DNA from 2 places in the Citrobacter braakii genome. Region 1 is predicted to be linked to the other one. Evidence: predicted binding sites of a transcription regulator. Region 1 holds the regulator's gene; the other holds the start of a gene.
What was found. The regulator PurR, encoded in region 1, represses purine synthesis genes. The targets are predictions, from matches to a motif close to CANGCAAACGTTTGCNTG.
Positions count from the first base shown of each region.

Region 2: a site for PurR is predicted at 4,751-4,768, ahead of GFC06_RS22300 (nucleoside-specific channel-forming protein Tsx). Genes of this name have one in related genera too.

Region 1 covers NZ_CP045771.1:3,552,544-3,560,529, reverse strand. The annotation lists gene cfa (cyclopropane fatty acyl phospholipid synthase) at 1-75, opposite strand, end outside; gene punC (purine nucleoside transporter PunC) at 366-1,571, opposite strand; gene punR (DNA-binding transcriptional activator PunR) at 1,685-2,617, shown strand; gene purR (HTH-type transcriptional repressor PurR) at 2,614-3,639, opposite strand; gene cydH (cytochrome bd-I accessory subunit CydH) at 3,937-4,026, shown strand; gene GFC06_RS16620 (MFS transporter) at 4,203-5,372, shown strand; gene sodB (superoxide dismutase [Fe]) at 5,413-5,994, opposite strand; gene GFC06_RS16610 (C40 family peptidase) at 6,122-6,952, opposite strand; gene grxD (monothiol glutaredoxin 4) at 7,286-7,633, shown strand; gene rnt (ribonuclease T) at 7,688-7,986, opposite strand, start outside.
Region 2 covers NZ_CP045771.1:4,714,704-4,722,689, reverse strand. The annotation lists gene secD (protein translocase subunit SecD) at 1-1,471, shown strand, start outside; gene secF (protein translocase subunit SecF) at 1,482-2,453, shown strand; gene GFC06_RS22310 (VOC family protein) at 2,623-2,988, shown strand; gene GFC06_RS22305 (helix-turn-helix transcriptional regulator) at 3,012-3,704, shown strand; gene GFC06_RS22300 (nucleoside-specific channel-forming protein Tsx) at 3,750-4,613, opposite strand; gene GFC06_RS22295 (SadB/YajI family lipoprotein) at 4,912-5,451, opposite strand; gene nrdR (transcriptional regulator NrdR) at 5,605-6,054, shown strand; gene ribD (bifunctional diaminohydroxyphosphoribosylaminopyrimidine deaminase/5-amino-6-(5-phosphoribosylamino)uracil reductase RibD) at 6,058-7,161, shown strand; gene ribH (6,7-dimethyl-8-ribityllumazine synthase) at 7,248-7,718, shown strand; gene nusB (transcription antitermination factor NusB) at 7,738-7,986, shown strand, end outside.

The DNA.
Region 1 (7,986 bases):
GCTTAATAATTCATTGGTGATGCGGTACCAGTCATCATCCGGTACGCTGACGTCTTCTATACACGATGAACTCATAGCTTCTCCATCACTGGTCGGTGATCAGAACCTTAAAATAGCGTAGACGCTTTTTTGGGCTTTGTGAGAACTCTCACGGAATTAATCCGCGAATCTATAATCCGACGTAGAACAGAGGAAGGGAGGAACCCTTGCCGAAAAGACCATCCATGGGAAAACGGGAACGTTCTTGTCCCCGTTAACACATAACAATTATCGTTTTTTTAACAACTGGAAATCAGTATAGGCCTGAATTTTTGACGATTCAACCAATAAATATTAGCAGGCTAATCAATTATCAAGGGTGATTACTAGTGAGACTCACCGTGGGCAATTTGCGCCCGATCATCTGTGTGCGGGGCGTTAGCCTTCTGCGATTGCATTTTGTAACCCGCGGCCGCCAGCAGCACCGTTGTCAGCATCACGCTGGTGGTGGTGAGCAGCGGGGTGGCGATCAACCAGGAAACCACAAGGCTTGCCAGGAAGCATAAACCCAGTTGCAGTGTGTTCTGCAATGCCGCTGCGCGTCCCGTAGCCTGTGGGAAAGGACGTAACGCCTGAGCCACAACAATAGGGTAGATTGCTCCATTGGCAATCGCCATAACGCAGAATGGGATGAGGATTTCAGCCAGCGCAACATGGTGAATAAAGCCGGTTGCCCAGGTGGCCACTACGCTAAAGGCATACAGAATGAGTAACCAGGGCAGCAACTGACGGCCCTGCCATTTTTGCAGCGCAGCGCGGCAGCCGTAACCACCAATTAAGAAAGCGATGGTTTGTGGAACATAGCTCAGGCCAATCACCGCCGGACTGTAGCCCATTTCGCTGAGGATGAACGGGGAACCCGTCAGCCACGCGAAGAAGCTCGCGGAGCAGGCGGCATAAATCAGCACGTTTCCGCGGTAAACTTTTGAGCGCAACAGGGTAGCGAAAGTCAGTTTATCCTGGCTGTCGTCGCGTGCTTTAGCTGTTGGTTTTAAGCGCAGAGCCGGAAGCATCAGGATTAGAGTAATGGCAAACAGGGTGGCGAAAATGGCCTGCCAGGAAAAATGTACCAGGATCCAACTGCCTAATAACGGCGCTAATGCCGGGGATAACCCGACCAATGGCATAATGGTGGCAAAGATGCGGTTTACTTTTTGTGAAGGATAATAATCGGTGACCAGCGCCTGCCAGATAACCGATGCCGCACAAACGCCAACGGCCTGAACAAAGCGCAGTACCAGCAGACCGGTGGCATTTTCAACCCACAGCATGCCCAAACTGCCCAGCGCGAAGATGGATAAACCCAGAAGCAAAACTGGCTTGCGGCCATAATGGTCAGAGAGCGGCCCCCACAGAAGTTGCGCGACGGCAAAACCCGCTAAGAATAAGCTAAGGCTGGCGCTGACGGCAGATGCAGGTGTCTGCAGATCGGACTGAATTGCGGCGAAGGCGGGCAGATACATATCCGTTGCCAGAAAGCCGAGTACGCTAAGACCCGCCAGCCAGACTAAAAATCCTTTCCCAGGTTGCATCATCATTTCTCTTTTTTTAGCAGTAGAACAATGCCGCTGAGTGTAGTGAGTGTAATTCTTGCTGTGAAACGCTAATATTTGCTTACTGATTTCAAATTTTTTGTGGGCAGAATATGTGGTCGGAATATTCACTTGAAGTTGTGGATGCGGTTGCGCGTAACGGTAGCTTTAGTTCGGCCGCGCAGGAGTTGCACCGCGTACCCTCGGCGGTAAGCTACACCGTGCGTCAACTGGAAGAGTGGCTGGCGGTGCCGCTTTTTGAGCGACGCCATCGGGATGTGGAATTGACGCCTGCCGGTGCATGGTTTCTCAAAGAAGGCCGCTCTGTTATCAAAAAAATGCAGATCACCCGCCAGCAATGTCAGCAAATTGCCAACGGCTGGCGCGGGCAGTTGGCGATCGCGGTAGATAACATTGTCCGCCCGGATCGTACCCGACAGATGATCGTGGATTTCTATCGTCATTTTGATGATGTCGAACTGCTGGTTTTCCAGGAGGTGTTTAACGGTGTCTGGGATGCGCTGTCCGATGGGCGCGTTGAGCTGGCAATCGGCGCCACGCAGGCGATTCCGGTGGGGGGACGCTATACCTTCCGCGACATGGGAATGCTGAGCTGGAGCTGCGTGGTGGCAAGCCATCATCCGTTGGCGTCAATGCCCGGACCGCTAAGCGACGATACGTTGCGCAACTGGCCGTCGCTGGTGCGTGAAGACACGTCGCGTACGCTTCCTAAGCGTATTACCTGGCTGCTGGATAACCAAAAGCGCGTTGTGGTGCCTGACTGGGAATCTTCTGCTACCTGTTTATCTGCAGGTCTGTGCGTGGGCATGGTACCGACGCATTTTGCCAAACCGTGGATTGATAGCGGCAAATGGGTCGCGCTACAGCTGGAGAATCCATTTCCTGATGCCGCATGTTGCCTGACATGGCAACAGAACGATACATCGCCGGCATTGAGCTGGCTGCTGGACTATTTAGGGGATAGTGAAACGCTGAATAAGGAATGGTTGCGGGAGCCCGATGAGGCTCCCGCACCACAGTCTTAACGACGGTAATCGCGGAACGGGCCGTCGGCAACGGAACGGCGTTCTACCAGGCGCGGATGAACCTCGATAGACTGCGACTCTTCACGTTTATTCACGATACGGTCTAACAGCATGTTGAAGGCCGTTTCCCCCAGTGAATCTTTAGGCTGGTGAATGGTCGTCAGAGCCGGCGTGAAGAAGCGGGCGTTGCGCACGTTGTCGTAACCGATGAGCGAGACATCCTGCGGTACGCGCAGTCCCATCTCGTCAGCGGCGCACAGCGCACCCATCGCCATGATATCGCCACCGCAGAAGACGGCGGTCGGACGATGCGACTGTGACAGAATTTGCTGCATGGCGCGATAGCCCGATTCAGGCTCAAAATCGCCCTGCACAATCCAGTTTTCAGGAACTTTAATCAGCGCTTCTTCCATCGCTTTCATAAAGCCTGCCAGACGCCCGGCTCCGGTATTACGCTCCATTGGGCCTGGGATCACGCCAATCTCACGATGACCGCGTTCTACCAGATACCGACCCGCCATGTAACCGCCTTCGAAGGCGTTATCAATGACCGTATCGGTAAAGTCGGCTTTAGCTTCGCCCCAGTCCATGACGACCATCGGAATATGGCGGTACTCTTCGAGCATCGAAAGCAGCGACTCCGGATACTCAGAACACATCACCAGCAGACCATCAACGCGCTTTTGCGCCATCATTGACAGATAAGCCTGCTGTTTTTCGAGACTGTTCCATGCGTTACCCAGAATCAGGGTATAGCCTTTCTGGAAACAGTTTTTCTCAACGGCTTCGATAATTTCAGCGAAATAGGCCGCTTCGCTGCTGGTGGCCAGCAAGCCAATAGACTTGGTGTGATTCACCTTCAGGCTGCGCGCCACGGCGCTCGGAGAATAGTGCAGCTCTTTGATCGCCGCCCAGACAGCATTACGCGTTTCTTCCGCGACAAAGCGCGTCTTGTTAATTACGTGTGATACGGTTGTAGTGGAAACGTTTGCTCGCTTCGCTACATCTTTAATTGTTGCCATTACATCTCACTCCAGACCATATCCTAAGCTCCTGAGAATACTCCAGGTAAACGTTTGCCTTAACACACCCTTAGCGCAACGTAAGGGTTGCGGCACGCCGGGAAAACGACACGGAACGTCAGGAAGGGGTCAATGGCCGGTACGCTAATCAAGTAAGCGTGGAATTTTGTCTGATCTTAACGAAAAGGGGAAGAGTTAAAAGCAGTTATCAATATAAATCGTGAGAGATTTTTGCTTTCAAGTGTGTAAAAATGCGCAATATCACTTTTTGTGTGGGAATAAAAAGGAGAAAACTTGATGAGCACCGATCTGAAATTTTCGTTAGTGACTACCATTATTGTTCTGGGTTTGATCGTCGCGGGTGGCCTGACCGCAGCGCTGCATTGATTTCCCCCGAGGGAGTTCGCTCTCCCTCATCCTTTCCGCTTGCCTTTCCCGTCGATTGTTTGCGAATAAGCAAAAGTCTTTTGCAATTTTGTTAACTTTATTAATTTTGCGATCAATGTCATGCTTTTGACTCTTATTTTATGTCGCGCCCCGGCTCGACGTTACGGAGTCGAAATATGAAACTCAATTATCCTTTACTGGCGCTGGCGATCGGCGCGTTTGGCATTGGCACCACTGAATTTTCGCCAATGGGATTATTGCCCGTCATTGCCAAAGGTGTGGATGTCTCGATTCCCGCGGCCGGAATGTTAATCAGCGCGTATGCGGTTGGGGTGATGGTGGGTGCTCCGCTGATGACATTACTGCTGTCCCATCGTGCGCGACGTAATGCGTTGATATTCCTGATGGCGATTTTCACGCTGGGCAACGTGCTTTCGGCTATTTCGCCGGATTACACCACCCTGATGTTATCGCGTATTTTGACCAGTCTGAACCATGGGGCATTTTTTGGTCTTGGCTCCGTTGTCGCTGCAAGCGTAGTACCCAAACATAAGCAGGCCAGCGCCGTGGCAACCATGTTTATGGGGTTGACCATTGCCAATATCGGCGGTGTTCCTGCGGCGACCTGGCTTGGTGAAACCATCGGTTGGCGTATGTCGTTTATGGCAACGGCGGGTCTGGGCGTCATCGCCATGGTCAGCCTGTTCTTCTCATTACCCAAAGGTGGGGCGGGAGAGCGCCCGGATGTCCGTAGCGAACTGGCGGTACTTATGCGTCCGCAGGTGCTGTCGGCGCTGCTGACGACCGTTCTGGGAGCCGGGGCGATGTTCACGCTTTATACCTATATCTCACCAGTGTTACATACGATCACCCATGCCACACCGGCGTTTGTGACCGGTATGCTGGTGCTGATTGGCGTTGGCTTCTCAATCGGTAACTATCTTGGTGGCAAACTGGCTGACCGTTCCGTCAACGGTACGCTGAAAGGCTTTTTACTGCTGCTGATGGTTATTATGCTGGCCATTCCTTTCCTGGCGCGTAATGAGCTGGGTGCGGCAGTTAGTATGGTGGTCTGGGGGGCAGCGACGTTTGCGGTCGTTCCGCCGTTGCAGATGCGCGTGATGCGTGTTGCCAGCGAAGCGCCTGGATTATCATCGTCAGTCAACATTGGCGCGTTTAATCTGGGGAATGCTCTGGGTGCCGCAGCCGGTGGGGCGGTGATTTCCGGTGGGTTGGGCTACAGCTTTGTTCCGGTGATGGGGGCAATTGTGGCGGGGCTTGCGCTGCTGCTGGTCTTTATCTCGGCGCGCAAACAGCCTGAAGAGGCTTTCACTACCGCGAATTAATGCTAAAACGCAGAAGGGTTCTCCTTCTGCGTCATCTTTTTTATGCTGCGAAGTTCTTCGCAACAAATTCCCAGTTCACCAGCGCCCAGAAGTTTTCCAGGTAGCCAGGACGGGCATTGCGATAATCGATGTAGTAGGCGTGTTCCCATACGTCAACGGTCATCAGCGGCGTCGCGTCGGTGGTCAGCGGTGTACCTGCATTGGAGGTGGAAACGATAGCCAGTTTGCCATCCGTTCCTTTTACCAGCCAGGTCCAGCCAGAACCGAAGTTTTTAATAGCGGCATCGGTGAACTGCGCTTTGAAATCCGCAAAGCTGCCAAAGGAGGCGGCAATTGCTTCGGCCAGTTTACCGGTAGGTTCGCCACCTGCGTTCGGTGCCAGGCAGTTCCAGTAGAACGTGTGGTTCCATACCTGTGCTGCGTTATTGAATACACCGCCTTCAGAGCTACGTACGATCTCTTCCAGTGATTTGCCTTCAAACGCCGTGCCTTTAATCAGGTTGTTCAGATTAGTCACGTAAGTTTGATGGTGTTTGCCATAGTGATATTCCAGCGTTTCGGCAGAAATGTGCGGTGCCAGAGCATCTTTGGCATACGGTAATGCAGGTAATTCAAACGACATTGCTTCTCTCCTTATTATTTATATTGAGTACACACAATAGCCTCATTGTGAGTAAGGATAGGGTAGCAAATTGAAAGGTTATGCAAAAGAAGAACTTACCCTACAGCATGTACTGTAGGGTAAGTTTTTAACGAATTGTTTTTGGCGTCATTACCCGACGAGCGCCCACATAGTGGCGCTGCCAGTAATCTTCACTCAGAGAGGTGATTTGAATTTCCTGGCCGCTGCGCGGTGACTGAATAAACTTACCGTTGCCAACATAAACGCCAACGTGATCGGCAGTTCCACGCCCCTGGGTACGGAAAAATACCAGGTCGCCATTTTTCAGTTCGCCACGTTCAATCGGCGCAGCATCGCGCAGATGATACATTTCGTTCGCTGTACGTGGAATGCGGAATTTCACCAAATCTTTATAGGCGTAATAGACCAGACCGCTGCAGTCAAACCCGGTTCTTGGTGAGGTGCCGCCCCAGCGATAAGGCTTGCCGATTTGGTTCATCAGCGTGGACATGGCGGTTTTAGTGGCTTTCTGCACTTTCACTTTATGCGCGTCAGCCAGCGTCGTTGGTGCGGTGGTTTTCACTTTTACACAGCGCGGCTTATGGCCTTTGCGCGGCGTGCATTTTTCAGTCCAGGTAACGGCAGCGGTTTGTGCTGCGGTGTTTTTACCACGACGGTTTACTGTTTTAGTCGACTTTGCCGGAGCGGCAGTACGATGTTTAGAAGAGGAAGCGGTTTTGGTGCTGGTTTTGCTGGTGGTTTTTGTCGCCGTTTTTTTGCTGGTCTTTGTTGTTTTTTGGCTGGTTGTTGCGCTTTTCTTTTTATCTACCGTTTTGATGGTGTGGGAATGGGTAGGTGTCGTCCTGGCCTGCTTGGAAGCATGAGCCATGGGCGTAAAGGGCAGTGTAGTAAAAAGTAAAGCACAGAGCGTGATCGAGATTCGGTTTATCCGCGCCACTGAGCAATCCTCTGGTAAGGCAGGTCTATCATGCCTGCGTGTGATTTTCAAAACTTGATGATTCTAATCTATAGAAAGAGGGAAAGTTAATAGCTTTTTTGTTTAAAACTACGTTTCGTAACCGACCGCAAAAAAAATCAGCAATTAAAGTTGGCGTTGGTGAACGAATAATCAAATCCACAGGCTTTAAGGGGATAAATGAGATTGTGAATGCAACTTTTGGCGTCAGGGGATAAAATAATAACGCGTAATGAAAATGTTATTTTCCGTTGCCTGTCTGACCCGCTACAATGTCAGACTACTGCCGTAAAAGAAGTTTAAGGAAGCAAGATAATGAGCACCACTATCGAAAAAATCCAGCGCCAGATCGCTGAAAACCCGATTCTCCTGTACATGAAAGGTTCCCCTAAACTGCCAAGCTGCGGTTTCTCCGCTCAGGCTGTGCAGGCGCTGTCCGCCTGTGGTGAACGCTTTGCTTATGTTGATATTCTGCAGAACCCGGATATTCGCGCCGAGCTGCCGAAATACGCAAATTGGCCAACCTTCCCGCAGCTGTGGGTTGATGGCGAGCTGGTTGGCGGCTGTGACATTTTGATCGAAATGTACCAGCGCGGTGAGTTGCAGCAGCTGATTAAAGAAACAGCGGCGAAATACAAAACCGAAGAGCCGGACGCTGAATAATATCAGCGTAAATAAAAAAGCGACCTCGTGATGGTCGCTTTTTTTATCGGTCCGTTATGCCTCTTCAGGCATGGGAAGAGGCCAGCCGCCGAGACGTTTCCAGCGGTTAACAATTTCGCAAAACAGCACGGCCGTCCGTTCGGTGTCATACAGCGCCGAGTGCGCCTGAGTCCCGTCAAATTCCATTCCCGCCGCCAGGCACGCTTTCGACAACACAGTTTGCCCCAGAGACAGGCCGCTTAAGGCTGCAGTATCAAAGGTGACGAACGGATGAAATGGATTACGTTTGAGCGAGGCGCGTTCTGCAGCGGCCATCATAAAACTGTGGTCGAACGTAGCGTTATGCGCCACCA
Region 2 (7,986 bases), 1.2 Mb from region 1:
CCTGCGTGGCGGCGTTCACTTCCTGATGGAAGTGGATATGGACACCGCGCTGAGTAAGTTGCAGGAACAAAATATCGATAGCCTGCGCAGCGATCTGCGTGAAAAAGGCATTCCTTATACTACCGTTCGCAAAGAAGATAACTACGGTCTGAGCATCACCTTCCGTGATAGCAGCGCCCGTGATGAAGCTATCTCTTACCTTAGCAAGCGTCACCAGGATCTGGTTATTTCCAGCCAGGGCAGCAATGCTCTGCGTGCGGTGATGACCGATGCGCGCCTGAGCGAAGCCCGTGAATACGCGGTACAGCAGAACATCAACATTCTGCGTAATCGTGTTAACCAACTGGGTGTTGCTGAGCCGGTGGTCCAACGTCAGGGTGCTGACCGCATTGTGGTCGAACTGCCAGGCATTCAGGATACCGCGCGTGCGAAAGAAATTCTGGGCGCTACCGCGACGCTGGAATTCCGTCTGGTGAACACCAACGTTGACCAGTCTGCTGCGGCATCCGGGCGTGTACCGGGTGATTCGGAAGTGAAACAGTCTCGTGAAGGTCAGCCGGTTGTGCTGTACAAACGCGTGATCCTGACCGGTGATCATATCACCGACTCCACTTCCAGCCAGGACGAATACAATCAGCCGCAGGTTAACATCTCGCTGGATAGCGCGGGTGGTAACATCATGTCCAACTTCACCAAGGACAACATCGGTAAGCCGATGGCGACCCTGTTCGTGGAGTACAAAGACAGCGGTAAAAAAGATGCCAACGGTCGCTCAGTGCTGGTGAAACAGGAAGAGGTGATTAACATCGCCAACATCCAGTCTCGCCTGGGCAACAGCTTCCGTATCACCGGTATTAACAACCCGAACGAAGCGCGTCAGCTTTCTCTGCTGTTACGTGCCGGTGCGTTGATTGCGCCGATTCAGATTGTTGAAGAACGTACCATCGGTCCTACCCTGGGTATGCAGAACATTAAACAGGGTCTGGAAGCGTGTCTGGCCGGTCTGGTGGTGTCTATCCTGTTCATGATCTTCTTCTATAAGAAGTTCGGTCTGATCGCGACCAGTGCGCTGATTGCTAACCTGGTACTGATTGTCGGTATTATGTCGCTGCTGCCGGGCGCCACGCTGAGTATGCCGGGGATTGCGGGGATCGTCTTAACCCTTGCTGTCGCGGTCGATGCGAACGTACTGATTAACGAACGTATCAAAGAAGAGTTGAGTAACGGGCGTTCGGTGCAGCAGGCCATCAATGAAGGTTATGCGGGTGCATTTAGCTCCATCTTTGATGCGAACATTACGACGCTGATTAAGGTCATTATCCTGTACGCAGTTGGCACCGGGGCAATTAAAGGGTTCGCGATTACTACCGGTATTGGTGTGGCGACGTCGATGTTTACCGCGATTGTCGGTACACGTGCCATCGTAAACCTGTTGTATGGCGGCAAGCGCGTCAAAAAGCTGTCAATCTGAGGAGTGCGAAGTGGCACAGGAATATACTGTTGAACAATTGAACCACGGCCGTAAAGTCTGGGACTTTATGCGCTGGGACTACTGGGCTTTCGGCATTTCAGGTTTCCTGCTGATTGCGGCCATCGTGGTGATGGGCGTACGCGGGTTTAACTGGGGGCTCGATTTCACCGGTGGTACGGTAATTGAAATCACGCTGGAAAAACCGGCCGATATGGACGTGATGCGCGATGCGCTGGAGAAAGCGGGCTTTGTTGATCCGCTTCTGCAGAACTTCGGCAGCAGCCACGACATTATGGTGCGTATGCCGCCAACTGAAGGCGCAGACGGCGGTCAGGTACTGGGCAGCAAAGTGTTGAGTGTGATTAACGAATCCACCAACCAAAACGCCGCGGTGAAGCGAATTGAATTCGTGGGTCCGAGCGTGGGGGCAGACCTGGCGCAAACCGGTGCAATGGCGCTGATGGCGGCGTTGATATCTATCCTGGTGTACGTCGGTTTCCGCTTTGAGTGGCGACTGGCGGCAGGGGTAGTTATCGCTCTGGCGCACGACGTGATTATCACACTTGGGATCCTGTCGTTGTTCCATATCGAGATTGATCTGACTATCGTCGCATCGTTGATGTCGGTAATCGGTTACTCGCTGAACGACAGTATCGTCGTATCTGACCGTATTCGTGAAAACTTCCGCAAAATTCGTCGCGGTACGCCTTACGAAATCTTTAACGTGTCACTGACTCAGACGCTGCACCGTACGTTGATTACGTCCGGTACGACGTTGATGGTTATTCTGATGCTGTTCCTGTTCGGTGGTCCGGTACTGGAAGGCTTCTCGCTGACGATGCTGATCGGTGTTTCCATCGGTACTGCATCTTCTATCTACGTAGCATCGGCGCTGGCGCTGAAGCTGGGTATGAAGCGTGAGCACATGCTGCAGCAGAAGGTTGAGAAAGAAGGGGCGGATCAACCGTCAATTCTGCCTTAAACTATTAAGAGTGAAGATACTGGAATCCCGATCACAAGGTCGGGATTTTTTTTGCCTGCGATTTGCTAGCAGTCCATTATCTTTTCCGGTCGCCATACTACTGACAGTATGCTGTCAGTAGCCCTGTCTTATAGTCCTTCTGAGATTACCCACACAGGCAGGAGGAAGTATGAATAACGTAATTAGCTGGTTTGAAATCCCCGTGGCACAAATGGAGCGCGCCATTGCTTTTTATGAGCCAGTGATGCAGGTTTCTTTGCGTCGTGAGAATATGGACAGCGCGGAGCTGGCCGTATTTCCACATCAGGATCCCGCTCCCGGCGGGGCGCTGGCTAAATTTGACGGTATTACGCCTTCAGCGCAGGGCGCTATTATTTATCTGCATACGGATGATTTGGCTGCAACGCTTAAACGCGTCGCCACCGCTGGCGGCCAGTGCGTGTTTGGTCCGCTCGAACTGGGGCAGGATATTGGCACTATTGCGCTGTTTACTGACAGCGAAGGCAATCGTGTTGGTTTACATCAACCCGCGTAATATTTTCAGGACTGAGGATTAAAATGACCAGACGCGCCGACCGCTTGTTTCAGATTGTACAAATCCTGCGTGGCAGGCGAGTGACAACGGCGGCGCTGCTGGCAGAACGTCTTGAGGTTTCTGAACGGACGATTTATCGCGATATCCGCGATCTCTCTTTATCCGGCGTGCCCATTGAAGGTGAAGTGGGCAGTGGATACCGCTTAATGGCGGGGTTTGATCTGCCGCCGTTGATGTTAACGCATCGCGAATCAGAAGCGTTAATGGTAGCGATTCGGTTGCTGAAAACATGGGGCGGGGATTCACTCTCACAGGCGCTAGAATCCGCGCAGGAAAAAGTGCTGGCGATATTGCCGCCAGAGTGTCGGCGCAGAGCCGAGCAAACGCGGGTTTTCGCGCCAGATTTTGGCAATCAGCCGCATTCACGCAGTGCTTTTGATCTCATACATCGCGCGGTTTCGGCGCAGCAGGTGCTGGCGCTGCATTATCGCGACGAGTCCGGGAATCTCTCCTGGCGCGACGTTCAGCCGCTGGGGTTATTTTTCTGGGGTGAGCACTGGTTGCTGGTTGCCTGGTGCGAGAAACGTGACGATTATCGCTGCTTTCGCGTTGATCGTTGTCTGAAGATCACGCCGCTCGACAGGCATTTTCGTGAATCTGCAGATCGCTCGCTAAGTGACTTTTTACGTAAAGTACGCTGTGAAGACCAGCCATAAAAAAGCCAGCGGTTAAGCTGGCTTGTCTGCGATAAATTGGCAGGATTAGAAGTTGTAACCTACGACCAGGTAACCACCCCAACCGGTAGATTTCGCGCTGAAGTCGCCTTCGCCCCAGTTCAGAGTATCTCCACCTTTCCACTGGCCGCCGTTATGGAAGTAACGCGCTACTACGGAGTAGTGCCAGTGATCGTAGTTCAGCGCCAGGACGTGGCTGGAAGCGATAGAGTTGCTGGTGCGGTTCGGATCATCACCCAAATCGGAGCCCCAGTCGAAGTTGGTGAAGCCGATGTAGGTCAGTTGGCCGCCCCAAACTTGGGTGATCGGCACAAAGTATTTCACTTTGAAACGGTAGCCATCCCACTCGTTTTCGTTGGATGCGCCATAGTTCTGCCACTGGTATTTAGCATACACGTTCAGGGACAGACCCATCGGCAGACCGGTATCGATATCGGTACCCAGACCCATATACCAGGTGCTCTGGCGGCTGGCTTTGTTATCACCCATATCGTAGATGTAGTTGTTGGCGAAATACCATTCTTTGAACGGACCAAAGCTCAGGTCAGCACCGGTCAGTTTATCGATGGAGAAACGCGGTTCGATTTCCATAAACAGCGGGGAACCGTCAGACCAGATGCCTTTATCGTTGCCGTTACCCCAGTCGAAGGTTTTCGGAATATCGATGTAGCCATAGAAGTCAAACCAGTCTTTTTTGGCAAACGCTTCGTATTCCAGATAAACGTCGTTGTTCAGTTTCGGGGAGAAACGGGTGTGGTAGCTACCCACCACGTTGACGCTCTGGTGCCACCAGTCGGACAGATATTGCGGTTTGTCATTTTCTGCAGCGTTGGCAGTAAAAGACGAGGAGAGCGCCAGCACTGCACCGGCTGCAAGTAATGTTTTTTTCATATGTATGCCACTGTTTGAAATCCCTTTCGGGAGTGAAAAAGGCGCAAATTGCGTTTCTAAATATTTCGTGTTTCTTCGGAGCCTATTATAAAAATCATTGTTCACAAAAATATGTGTTGTTTCACAGTTCTATCATTTACGTAATCGATTGCGTTCACGTTTGCTTACTTTAGGCGGCGAATTGTACTGGCTCCCATGAATGTTGCCAAGTTTTACCAGAAATATCGGTTATGTCAGGTGAGTAACAAAACGGGCCGGAGTGATGTTGCGGAACGCACAAAACGTCCCGCAAAAAAGTTTATTGATTAACAGGCTGGATGTCGTGGATACGAACAAATCCTAACTGGTCCGGAGAGAGGCCATTTATCTGCAGCGGAATGTCTACGTCGCTGGGAGCAAGGATACTTGCCGGGGCAGTTACCAATTGGTTCTGAACGTTCGCTTCCTGATAGTTATCCGTGGTGCCCTGAATTTGTCCATACTCGACGGTGGCGCTAAAGGCGGGTAAAGGCGTAGTGGATTCACCTTGAATACGTAATGTGAGCCGCGTGCCGTCGGCGTTCGGCGCAATATTGACAAGTGACATCCGTAACATGCCAATCTGGCTGTCCAGTCGGGCTGGTGTATTGGAACCCGGCAGCAGATAGGCTCCACTGGTTGATTTGGCATTCAACATATTTTGTTGTGTAATTTTTACCGTTTCCTGATTTAGCTGTGTCATCTCTTTATTCAACGTGCTAACGCTTTGATGCATCTGGCGTACTTCGCTTTGCTGTGCGCATGCGCTAAGACTAAAGAGACTTCCCACCAGGAGAATTCTTAGGTAACGTCTTGTCATTGTGATTACTTCCTTCATTGTCGCGATAGCATAATGGTAGTGCGCACCGAGCACGAAGGCATCGATCCTTTGTCTCAAAAGCGCTGTGCCTTTGTTGTCACGCCAGTTCAGGGTAAAATAGATTTCTGTTAACCACTGAGGACAGGACGCCGTATGCATTGCCCATTCTGTTTCGCCGTAGACACTAAGGTAATTGACTCTCGTCTTGTAGGCGAGGGCTCCTCAGTACGCCGCCGTCGGCAGTGTCTGGTCTGTAACGAACGTTTCACCACTTTTGAAGTGGCTGAACTTGTCATGCCGCGCGTTGTGAAAAGCAACGATGTGCGTGAACCCTTTAATGAAGATAAGCTGCGCAGCGGCATGCTCAGAGCGCTTGAGAAACGTCCGGTCAGCTCAGATGACGTCGAAATGGCGTTGAATCATATCAAATCACAACTGCGTGCGACTGGCGAGCGTGAGGTGCCGAGCAAGATGATCGGCAACCTGGTGATGGAGCAGTTGAAAAAACTCGATAAAGTCGCCTACATCCGCTTTGCCTCGGTTTACCGGAGTTTCGAAGATATCAAAGAATTTGGCGAAGAGATTGCTCGCCTACAGGACTAAGCCATGCAGGATGAATTGTACATGGCGCGCGCGCTGAAGCTTGCTGCGCGCGGACGTTTTACCACTCACCCCAATCCCAACGTGGGCTGCGTGATTGTCAAAGATGGGGAGATCGTCGGTGAAGGGTATCATCACCGCGCGGGTGAACCGCATGCCGAAGTCCACGCTCTGCGCATGGCTGGAGAAAAAGCGCAAGGGGCGACTGCCTATGTAACGCTTGAACCCTGCAGCCATCATGGTCGTACTCCCCCGTGCTGCGATGCGCTGATTGCCGCAGGAGTGTCACGTGTGGTTGCAGCGATGCAGGATCCCAATCCGCAGGTAGCAGGTCGTGGTCTCTACCGTTTGCAGCAGGCGGGCATTGACGTCAGTCACGGGCTGATGATGAGCGAGGTTGAGCAGCTTAATAAAGGCTTTCTCAAGCGTATGCGTACGGGATTCCCCTACGTGCAGCTTAAACTTGGTGCGTCGCTTGATGGGCGTACGGCGATGGCCAGTGGTGAAAGCCAGTGGATAACCTCGCCACAGGCGCGTCGCGATGTGCAACGATTACGGGCGCAAAGCCACGCCATCTTAACCAGCAGCGCTACGGTGTTGGCTGACGACCCTCAGCTTACCGTGCGTTGGTCGGAACTTGGGGAGTCAACCCAGGCGAGTTACCCGCAGGAAAATCTGCGCCAGCCTATCCGCATTGTTGTTGATAGCCAGAATCAGGTCACGCCGGAACACCGTATTGTGCAACAGCCTGGAGAAACCTGGATTGCCCGGACAAAAGATGATCCTCGTAGTTGGCCGGAGACGGTGCGCAGCCTGAAGGTGCCGGAACATAACGGGCATCTGGATCTGGTGGTGCTGATGATGCAACTGGGCAAGCAGCAAATTAACAGCATTTGGGTTGAAGCAGGTCCAACGCTTGCGGGCGCGTTATTACAGGCCGGTCTGGTCGATGAGCTAATCGTGTATGTTGCGCCTAAACTGTTAGGCAGCGAAGCACGAGGATTATGTGTGCTTCCAGGCCTTGAGAAACTGGCTGACGCCCCCCATTTCAAATTCAACGAAATACGCCATGTAGGTCCGGACCTTTGCCTGCATTTAGTGGGCGCATGATCTCCCGGTTCGAAAGGGAAGCAGCGCACAGATTATTATGATAAAATCCGCCCCCCTGCGGGGTCTAGTGAATCCGAAGGAAGAATATGAACATTATTGAAGCTAACGTTGCTACCCCGGACGCTCGCGTCGCCATCACCATTGCGCGTTTCAACAACTTTATCAATGACAGCCTGCTGGAAGGTGCGATCGACGCCCTGAAACGTATTGGTCAGGTTAAAGATGAAAACATTACCGTCGTTTGGGTTCCGGGCGCGTATGAGCTGCCGCTGGCAGCCTCAGTACTTGCAAAATCCGGTAAATACGACGCGGTGATTGCGTTAGGTACGGTGATTCGTGGTGGTACCGCGCACTTCGAATATGTGGCTGGCGGTGCAAGCAATGGCCTGGCGCAGGTCGCTCAGGACAGTGGCATTCCGGTAGCCTTCGGTGTTCTGACCACCGAAAGTATTGAACAAGCCATCGAACGTGCTGGCACTAAAGCCGGCAACAAAGGCGCAGAAGCTGCACTGACTGCACTTGAAATGATTAATGTATTGAAAGCCATCAAGGCCTGATTTTTGTAAGGGGAAATCCGTGAAACCTGCTGCTCGTCGCCGCGCCCGTGAGTGTGCCGTCCAGGCGCTCTACTCCTGGCAGTTGTCCCAGAACGACATCGCTGATGTTGAATACCAGTTCCTGGCGGAACAGGACGTAAAAGATGTCGACGTTCTGTATTTCCGTGAACTGCTGTCCGGGGTGGCGACTAACAGCGCGTACCTGGATGGATTAATGAAGCCTTATCTGTCTCGTCTGTTGGAAGAGCTGGGTCAGGTAGAAAAAGCC